Regions from separate parts of the Butyricimonas sp. RTP31003st1_G1_RTP31003_210430 genome, predicted to be linked through region 2. Evidence: riboswitches for the same ligand, from Rfam matches in the RefSeq annotation. Region 2 holds a riboswitch; each other region holds the start of a gene.
What was found. Region 2 has a riboswitch for cobalamin ahead of AB5542_RS06295 (TonB-dependent receptor). Riboswitches for the same ligand answer to the same signal wherever they lie in the genome.
Positions count from the first base shown of each region.

Region 1 (3,267 bases), on a different contig from region 2:
CCGGAACGAGGCCACGTAAGACGTCTCTCCCGATTGCAAAATAAAAGACGTGATGAAATTATCACTCCCGACAAAAGGATCATCATCATCTTCACAGCCGGCAATAAAAGCCAAGGTGAAAAAAAGAACTCCCCAAAGTATATTTTTATTCATAACCTATAATTTTTAGATACTATTTTTTCGCTTTTAAACGCAAATCGATCGCGGCAGAAGATTCCGTTGAAACCTCTCCGACAGCCGCACCTTGTCCCATCTGTGCCGTGTGTACTTTCACGAAGTCGATATACTTCAATTTAGCCGGGGTCCCATCCTGCTGGATGGCGTTGTCTATGCGGAATCCCACAGGATCATTAATATTATCCACGTATCCCCAGTCAAATCCCCAGTTCGTTTCAATTCCTTCCGTCAAGAACTGATTACCGAGACAAGTTCCCGTCAAAATATAATACTCCTCTTCCATAAACCAAGGGAAGTAACCCGAGTTCGGGTGATAAGCGTTCCTTCTCAGGAAAGATAGATTCCCGTCATTATCTATGGACAACACATCCTGCTTGGTTGCCGTCGGGCGATAGTATTTTAACGCATACCGTTGCGTGATTCCCGGCTTACCCGTCTCGCTACCTTTCAACTCGTACCAAGTATCATTAGGCACCCCGTCACCATTCTCATCCTGGCTCACCCACACGACACCACACTCACACCAGTACTTGCCTAAAGGATTACCCGTCATATCAAAATCAGGTTCCCCGTCACCACCATTCTCCACGCTGTGATCAAATTTCAAGATGAAATATCCTCCCCACGCACCCAAAGATGCAAGATACCCCCCTTCTCCTCTTCCGGCATCTAATGAAGACTGGATAGCCATCCGGGCGTCTTCCGCCGTCTTACCTTCCGGGAAATTAATGAATTGCCCGGGTGCGGGAATAAATTCATAACAATAATTGGAAATATAGCTACTCTTTGGAGTCACATCCCGAAAATACGTTCCCTCTTTCGGGGTACATTCCACGTAAACTTTTGCGGAAGCCGTCTTGCCGTTATCTGTCGCTGTCACATCGATTTCGTACGTTTTCCCCTCCACGGAAGGCTTAAAATCAAAACAAACGGAAGTTTGCCCGCTCTGTACCGCCCCGTCAACTTTCCACTCGTAAACAGCCTGATCACTAATAGCAAATTTTATAGGAGCCAACACCACATTTTTACCGATCGGACAAGTCATCGTGATCGCCTTGTCTAACATGGAAGGCAACACGTAGCGAGCGTTGTCGAAAAACAAAAGTGGTTTCTCCTCGGGAATAACTGACACGTTGATATTCTTCACATCAACTCCATCCGCGTTCGTCACCTTCAAGGCAAGAGTGTACACGTTTATATCCTCCTCTTCAAACGACATGATCGAATCATGCGACACGACCTGCCCTCCATAACTCCACTCAAACGTGGTTGTCTCATCCGTGTACTCCGTTTCCGCGGCAAACTCTTTCTTGATCCCGCAATAAGCCACCGCGGCTGATTCCAGCTTAATTTGCGGGGCTAAACGATCAACGACCGTCACCTTCACCTGTTTTTCCACGCTACCATTGTCTGCATCCAAGCGAAAATTCACGAAACTCTCCCCCAAAATCTCTCCCTTGAAATAATACACCGTATCGTCCGCCACGATTTTCCCCTCCCGTTTCCAGGTATACACCGGATTCACAGCATCTTTCACGCGAGCGCAAAGAGCCACCTCTTTCCCGATCCTCACGTTATACTCCCCTGTTTCAGAATTGAACGTGAAATCAGGACTACCCGCATCGATCTTTTCGTCATCATCATCGCAAGCCGCAAAACTCGCAACAAAAAGCATCAGCAATAACGCAAACTTCAATTGAACATCTTTTTTCATAATCATATATTTAAACAATTTTCCAATATTGCTATTTCCGTTTCAAGCTGTAGCTAAAAACGACAAAACCGCTGTATCCAAAACAGATACAGTCAGTACTCGCCTATCATTAACAATAGTGAATATAATTACCTCATCCAAGCTCTAGTCCCAGAAAGCTTTAGATTCGTGACTTTGGCAGGTCTTCTGACTTGCTCCGTCCTTGAACGCCCTTCCCATTTCGTGTCGAAACAGTGGATGTGAGTCGTGTTCATGGACTTTGGCGGAGCTTACAGCAGCGGGTCTGTTCAGGATTCTCACCTGATTCCCTTTTCACCACACGCCTGAAACAGGGTGTGACACCAAAATCGTCGCAAAAATATATAAAAAACAAATATTATTCGGATTTTAAAGTTATAATTCTAGATTTTTACAAAATTTATCATTCATAGAGACCTAACATGACTGTGAATGATTATAACACAACCCGTTATGACTTATCGTTTTCATAAAACGAAATTCCACCATATTTCGTATCTCCTATCGCTCATTTACGATTCAGCCTCCCACAAGCATACCGAATCGGAAACATCCTTCCCGTCGGCATTTTTAGCAAAGGCATAAATGACAAGGCCTCCCCCGGCTATTTTTTCTGAAAAGTTCACGCTTTTTTCTATCGTCTCTCCCCGAAGTCCCAACTCCTCGACACGACAAATATATTTTGTCTTACAAAGAAGCACGGCATAAATCTTATCATCCAGAAAGCAATCAACGGACTCGATTTCTTCCTTCTCGTGAGTGAAAAAGATTCTCCGATTTTCCATATCAACCTCGGTTCGAATTTCTGGGATCACCAACGCCCCCGCTGCCATGCGTAATTTCTCGTAGTTGATCACCCCGTTAAATTCCTTGACTGCCTTCTTACGGCTATTGAAAGGTTTTTCCGGATTTGCTTTCTCCACGGTCACCGCATCCATCACGTTCGCACTAGTAAATCCCCGAAAACCTTTCGGGTAACCATTCCCTCCGGGAAATCCCAACTGGACGGCATTTCTCATCCATACTTTCCGTTCCGTTATCGCCCCGAAAGCCGCGGACTGTCGTTTTTGCGGTTCCTGACTCGGTTTACGCGAGATGCTTGTTCCCCGGCAATAATTTTTCCCGTTTGGTCCCCCGTAAGTGATCACGTTACCGAACTTACCCCGAATCTTTCCAAGTGGATTTACAAATTCCGCCATATCCTGTTATTTTTATGTTCCTCGCCAGCAAAGATACATAAATAAACCAATGTAGTTACATTTTCAAGCTAAATAAATCAATTATTACATGTATTATTCATGAGATATAAGTGATCACTTTCATATAAAGCGCTATTAGAACGCTATTAAATCCCTATT
Region 1 covers NZ_JBCOSQ010000031.1:28,261-31,527, reverse strand. The annotation lists gene AB5542_RS11175 (hypothetical protein) at 1-153, opposite strand, end outside; gene AB5542_RS11170 (PKD-like domain-containing protein) at 173-1,891, opposite strand; cobalamin riboswitch at 2,050-2,252, opposite strand; gene AB5542_RS11165 (hypothetical protein) at 2,422-3,108, opposite strand.
Region 1: linked by a shared signal. The riboswitch ahead of AB5542_RS11170 (PKD-like domain-containing protein) and the one ahead of AB5542_RS06295 (TonB-dependent receptor) in region 2 are both predicted to bind cobalamin.

Region 2 (3,267 bases):
TAGAGAAAATCCCGCACCGAGGTAGCTGTTAACGGAAATATCAACTCCTTGTGTCCGGGCTTTGTCCAGATTCTCGTAAGTTTCTCGGGAAGTGACCTTGTTGGCTTCGTCTTCCGGTGTTAGGGGTAATTTCTTTGACTCTATAACGTTACGGAGGTCATTGATATACCCGTTTACGGAGATGTTACAGTACTTTCCCGCATATTCCGTGTTGAAAGCGTAGTAATTCGATTTCTCCGGTTTCAGATCGGGGTTCCCGATAACGACGGTTAATTTTCCTTTCTTGGCAGATTCCTTATAATAATAGAGGTCCGTCAACAAGGGAGCCTTGAATCCGGCCGCGTAAGAGAGCCTGAAGTTGAAATTTCCTAGGCTGTACATGGCTGAAAGTTTGGGCGTAAACTGATTCTTGAATGCCTCGTGGTAGATGTAACGGAAACCGGGTACTAATTGGAGTTTTTTGAAAAGACGAATCTCGTCTTGTGCATAAAGAGCCAGCGTATAGACATCTTTACTCTCCGCCAGATCGGTGGGATTCTTTAAGTAGTCCTTGATGTACTCGGTTCCAATGGAAATTTTGTTGTACTTACCGATCTTGAATACTCCTTTTAGGTTGGTAGATAAGTAGCGTTGACGTTTGGTCAGGATTTCATCTCCGACGTGGGTGGTCGTGTCGCCCTTGGACTCGATGGCACGGGTGTATACTTTGTAGTACTCGTAGTTGTTGGCGTTGACATCCAAGCTAATATAAGCGGAATTACCGAACAGATATTTTCCCCCCAATCCCACAGCGTAGTTCTCGTATGACATATCATAGTCGAATCCGGAAGGGTCTTTAGCATCCTTGTTCACGGGACGGTCGAGTTCTTTGGTAAAGTAACTTCCTTCCACGTACAAGTTCAGATTTTTTGATGGATCGAAGGCAAAACGTTGGTTCACGATGTCCGAGTGAAATTTATCAGACACTTTGCGACGGGTAGGTACACTATCTTCTGTGATATTACTGAGTTGCCAGCCGTCAGATTGGCGCCTTTGATAAGAGGTTGAGGACGAGAATTTGCCAGCGTTGATGTCTGCGTTGACGTTCTCGATAAAACTGCCCTTGCCTCCTAATCGGGTCGTGGACACGATGTTCAGGGCGTCATGCGGCTGATCTGTGATAATGTTGATCACTCCCGCAATAGCGTCCGATCCGTAGAGGGAGGAGGCTGCACCTTTAAGGACTTCGATTCGTTTTACCCTACCCATGTCGATCCGGGAGAGGTCAACGTAACCGGAAATGTCTCCGGTCATTTTCTTCCCGTTCACGAGAACGAGGATATAATCTCCTTTCATTCCGTTAAGGGTCATGTTTGTACTCATAGCCGTTGGGCGGAAACTAAACGAGGGATTTAGCATCACGAGGGCATCCTCGATGGTGGAGATTCCACCTTTTTTGATGTCCGAGGCTGTCATGACCTCGACGGGGACTGGTGAGTCCTTTAATTTTCGGTGAGTTCCCGTTCCCGAAACAACGACTTGATCGAGGTTGATCAGTGATGTTTTCAGTTGGAACAGAATGTCACTTTTGCTACTACTGACTTTTATGGAACTGACTTCGTAACCGGAGTAACTGGCCCGGAGCGTGTAGGTACCGTCGGGAACTTTTTCGAGGACGAATTCGCCCTTGTTGTTCGTGGCGATTCCGATGCTTGTTCCGACTAATCGTACATTGGCCCCGATAAGTGCTTTCCCGCTTTTTGCATCGATCACTTTCCCTCTCAACGTGATCTGCCCTAGCGAGACGCTTGCCAAAGTCAGCATGAATAATGTAGTCAGTACTACAATTCTTTTCATTCGGGTTAAGTTTTAAAGTTTATAATAGTATTCCTGGCCCCGAGAATACGCTATTACCTATGTTTGTCTCGGCAGGTCTCCTGACTACGCCTAAGAAAGATACCTTCCCGTCCTTACGAACAGTGGTGTAAGAACCTTTCTTTGAATCTCTTCGTTAGGGAGAAACGGGCATCACAGTAGCGGGCACTGTACCGGATTCTAACCGGTTTCCCTCTTGTATGTTAATTGAGCATTAACACATCACCTAAGACGGCACAAATGTATATATTTTTTGACAAAAGGTTACGGTTGGGTGAGAAAAATGATACCTGGAGAAGGTATAGAGATTCGTTAAGGATATTGTTGGAGTTTTTATTATATAGGTTGGTTGTCAGTTTGTTATGATGATTGAATTATGGAAATAAAAAAATCATGTTGAAAAGTATAATATAAAAAAATATATTACATTCGCGCCATGTTTTGGTGCGGAGCCTTCGGTCATGGAGGTGATGCTTAATAGGGAATCCGGTGTGAATCCGGGACTGTACCCGCAGCTGTAAGTTCCTATACAAGGGGTTTTGTACTTCAAATGTCACTGGTTATAAACTGGGAAGGCAACAAAATCCGGAACAAGTCAGAAGACCTGCCGAACAAGATAAACCATAGCTTTCGGGAAAAAAAGCGAGAGGGAAAAAGATGGATTTTACCTTAAACTCATGTTGCCCAAAAGACTATGTTAATAATGCTTATTCATTATTAATATATAGTTGTATGAAAAAAGTTGTTGTATTAGCATTGTTGCTGTTTGTGTGCGTCGGTTCGCTTTTCGCTCAAGAGGACGATAAGCGAAAGAAAAAGAGTATCACGGACTCTTTATTCCGTATCGATCAGGTGGATGTGATGCAGAAAAAGAAGAGGATTGATTTGTTGGGATTGGATGTGCCTTTACGTTTCGTTCCGATAACGGTGAGCAAGTTGTCTAGCCAGATGCTTGACCGGAAGGGAATTGTTGATCTGATGGATGCCGTTAAGTTTTTGCCGGGAATTGTAGCGAAAGACAAGCAATACGGGCAGTTTCAACAGTTTTCTATTCGCGGCCAGGGGAGTGCGGTTGTTATGATTGACGGGATTCGCGATGAGCGGACGTTGAATAATAACGTGCCTTACGGGGATTTGGCTGCCGTGGAGTCTATCGAATTGTTGAAAGGACCCGCCGCTATTTTGGCCGGACATTCGGCTATGGGCGGAGTGTTGAATATCGTGCGCAAGAAAGCGTCTCCCGATTTTTCGGCTAACGCTCGTATCAGTTATGGTAGCTGGGATGAGAGACGGGCTACTCTTGGTTTCGGGGGAAAACTTGTGGGACCTCTTGAATATCGTGCCAATATCAATTATTCAACGGGTGACGGATGGCGTGAGGTGAATGCAAATCGTTTTTCCGTGTATGGTGTT
Region 2 covers NZ_JBCOSQ010000014.1:55,547-58,813, forward strand. The annotation lists gene AB5542_RS06295 (TonB-dependent receptor) at 1-1,836, opposite strand, end outside; cobalamin riboswitch at 1,889-2,099, opposite strand; cobalamin riboswitch at 2,280-2,481, shown strand; gene AB5542_RS06300 (TonB-dependent receptor) at 2,587-3,267, shown strand, end outside.

Region 3 (3,267 bases), on a different contig from region 2:
GAGTAACCTGACGAGCCTCGACGGGTTGGAAGCTTTAACTACCGTGGGCGAGAGTGCTAACTTCCGCAGCATGAGTTCTCTTGCGGATTTATCTGCTCTTGGTTCGCTTACGAAGGTTTCCAGCCTTTATTTCTCGGAAATCCTTGCCGAAGATTACTCTTTCTTGGAGCATTCCCTATCTGTCGGTTCGCTCTCTTTTAGTCAATCAAATGTTTCGGAATTGGATATCCGGGAGATTGACGGCTTGACTTATCTTGAGGTTCGTAATAACAATGTGCCTCTCACCTTGATCGGTGACGAAGCTATCTCCATGCAACGTTTATCTCTTTATGCCCCGAATATTGTTATCAAGGGCATCAAGGAAGTCACGACGACAGATTTCTTTGAATTCTGGATATCCGGTAGTCGTACGGAGACGGTTCAGTTGAATGTGGAAAAAGTGACCGGGAAATTCAGCCTCACGGTTGTGGCTGCCGTGGATGATTTGAATTTACCCAATTTGAAAGAGGTTGACGGGGAGTTCGGTTTTTACATTCAAGGACGCTCCCGGGTAAATCTACCGAAACTGACAAAAATCGGTTCGTTAAATGCCGGACATTGCTGTAACATAGAGTTACTATCACTGCCTGCGTTGGAAACGGTGAAAGGTGATTTCAATATTAGGACGAATGACTCTTATGGAGGTCATTTGGATGGTGTCTATGCACCGGCATTGATGTCTATCGGGGGAAAGTTGACGTTGAACGCATGGACGACGAGAACAGCCTCTTTGGAATACGTCAATTTTCCGGTACTCGTGTCGGCGTCTGCTGTGGAGATTAAGACGAATGTGGGGTTATTCGACTTCTCCGGCTTGAAAAGCGTGATCCCGGTACTGACTTCCGACAAGTGGATCGTGTCGGGTAACGGGTATAATCCCCAATATCAAGATATGGTGGATGGAAACTGGAAAAAGGAGTAGTTTATTTCCGTGAGATGGTAAACGTGCTGGGTCTGCAAGTCAAAATATGTGCTTTGCAGACCTAGTTGTATGTTTATGTAGTAGATTATCAGTATTTTGTTTTGTGAAATAAAGAGTGAAAAATAGTGTCATAAACTTCTACTGTCTTTATATTTTATATATTTTTGCAACGATTTTGGTGTCACACCTCGTTTCGGGCGTGTGGTGAAAAGGGAATCAGGTGTGAATCCTGAACAGACCCGCTGCTGTAAGCTCCGCCAAAGTCCGTGAACAAGACTCACATCCACTGTTTCGACACGAAATGGGAAGGGCGTTCAAGGACGGAGCAAGTCAGAAGACCTGCCAAGATCATGAGTTCGTAACTCTCTGGGACTAGAGTTCGCGAGGTGCAAGAAAAATAAATCTTTCTTGAATTAATGATTGGGTCCAAGGTGATTGCAAATGAAGGCGATCGCCGGAAATGGAATGATCGGATTTGTTATCGTTTAATGGCAGAGTAAATGAAATTAATCGTTTTTGGTGTAATTTTATGGTGTTCCTTGTTTGGGAATTATTTGTGGGCACAAAAAGTGGACACGACAAAGGTGTACAATATTGATGAGGTTGTTGTTTCCGCCAAGCGGGTTCAGAAGGAGGTGATTCCGGTTCAAACGATGGAAGGTCCGGTGTTGCAAAGGTTGACAGTACATTCCGTTGCGGATGCTTTGCGTTATTTTTCGGGGGTGCAGATCAAGGATTACGGGGGAATCGGGGGCTTGAAGACCGTGAATATCCGGGCGATGGGGACCCAACACGTGGGGGTGTTTTATGATGGTATCGAGTTGGGAAACGCACAGAACGGGACCGTGGATCTGGGACGTTTTTCACTGGATAACATGGAGGCGATCTCTTTGTATAACGGGCAGCGGAGTGCCATATTCCAGTCTGCCAAAGATTTTGGCTCGGCCGGGTCTATTTATATGACAAGCCGTACACCTAGATTTACAGACGGGAAGAAATATAATGCGAAGGTTACTTTTAAAACGGGATCTTTCGGGGTGGCGAATCCATCAGTGTTGTTTGAACATCGGTTGGGGGAACACGTGAGCGGGGCTTTTAGTTCGGAGTATATGTACACGACAGGAAAGTATAAGTTTAGCTACAAAAAAAAGAATGGTTACGATACGACGGAGGTTCGTAAGAACGGGGATGTTCGTGCTTTGCGGGCAGAGTATGGTGTGTTTGGCCGGATGAATGACGGAGAGTGGAAGGCTAAGGCATATTTTTATGATTCCGAAAGAGGTTATCCCGGCGCATCGGTACGGGAAGAGCCGGGAAAGTTCAAGCATCAGGATCGTCAATGGGATTCTAATTTTTTCCTTCAAGGTTCTTTTTTGAGGCATTTTAGTGGTTATAGTTTACAGATGAACGCGAAGTATGCCTATGATTATTTGCATTATCTTTCCGATCCCCGGTTGGACGTGAGTACGATGTACGTGAATAATCATTTCCGGCAACACGAAATTTATGTTTCGTCAGCCAATATGTTTGCCATTTTGCCTTTTTGGAACGTGGATGTGTCCGTGGATTTTCAGTGGAACAAGCTGAATGCAGATTTGGTGGATTTTGTCTATCCGACCCGTTACACGACTTTAGGGGCCGTGGCGACGGCCTTGCATTTTGACCGTTTTAAATTTCAGGCAAGCGTGTTGGGGACTTTCGTGCATGAGCGGACGAAGGTGGCGAATGGGGCAGCGGATGATATGCAGGAATATACACCCACGGTCGTGATGGCGTGGCAACCGTTCCGTGTGGCGGATTTTAACGTGAGGGCTTTTTATAAGCGAGTGTTCCGAATGCCGACGTTGAATGATTTGTATTATACTTTTATCGGGAATATAAATCTGGAACCGGAGTACACGAACCAGTATAACGTGGGAGTGACTTATAATCGCAACTTTGATAAAGGGGTGTTGCAGGGGCTGGACGTACAGATGGATGCCTACTATAACGAGGTGTCGGATAAGATTATTGCCATGCCGACTTCCAATCAGTTTCGCTGGACGATGGTGAATCTGGGAGAGGTAGAAATTCGAGGTATTGATGTTGCCTTGCAGAGTAATTGGAGGTTCTGTCAACATTGGTTGTTGGATGCCCGGGTGAATTACACATACCAGAAGGCTCAGGATTTCACGAAGAAGGAGAGTACGTATTACGGGGACCAGATTCCGTATATCCCTTGGCATAGCGGTTCGTTGATTCTGAACGGGACGTACAAGAGCTGGTTTTTGAATTATAGTTTTATATACACGGGGAAGCGTTACGAG
Region 3 covers NZ_JBCOSQ010000031.1:41,249-44,515, forward strand. The annotation lists gene AB5542_RS11195 (leucine-rich repeat protein) at 1-961, shown strand, start outside; cobalamin riboswitch at 1,121-1,323, shown strand; gene AB5542_RS11200 (TonB-dependent receptor) at 1,462-3,267, shown strand, end outside.
Region 3: linked by a shared signal. The riboswitch ahead of AB5542_RS11200 (TonB-dependent receptor) and the one ahead of AB5542_RS06295 (TonB-dependent receptor) in region 2 are both predicted to bind cobalamin.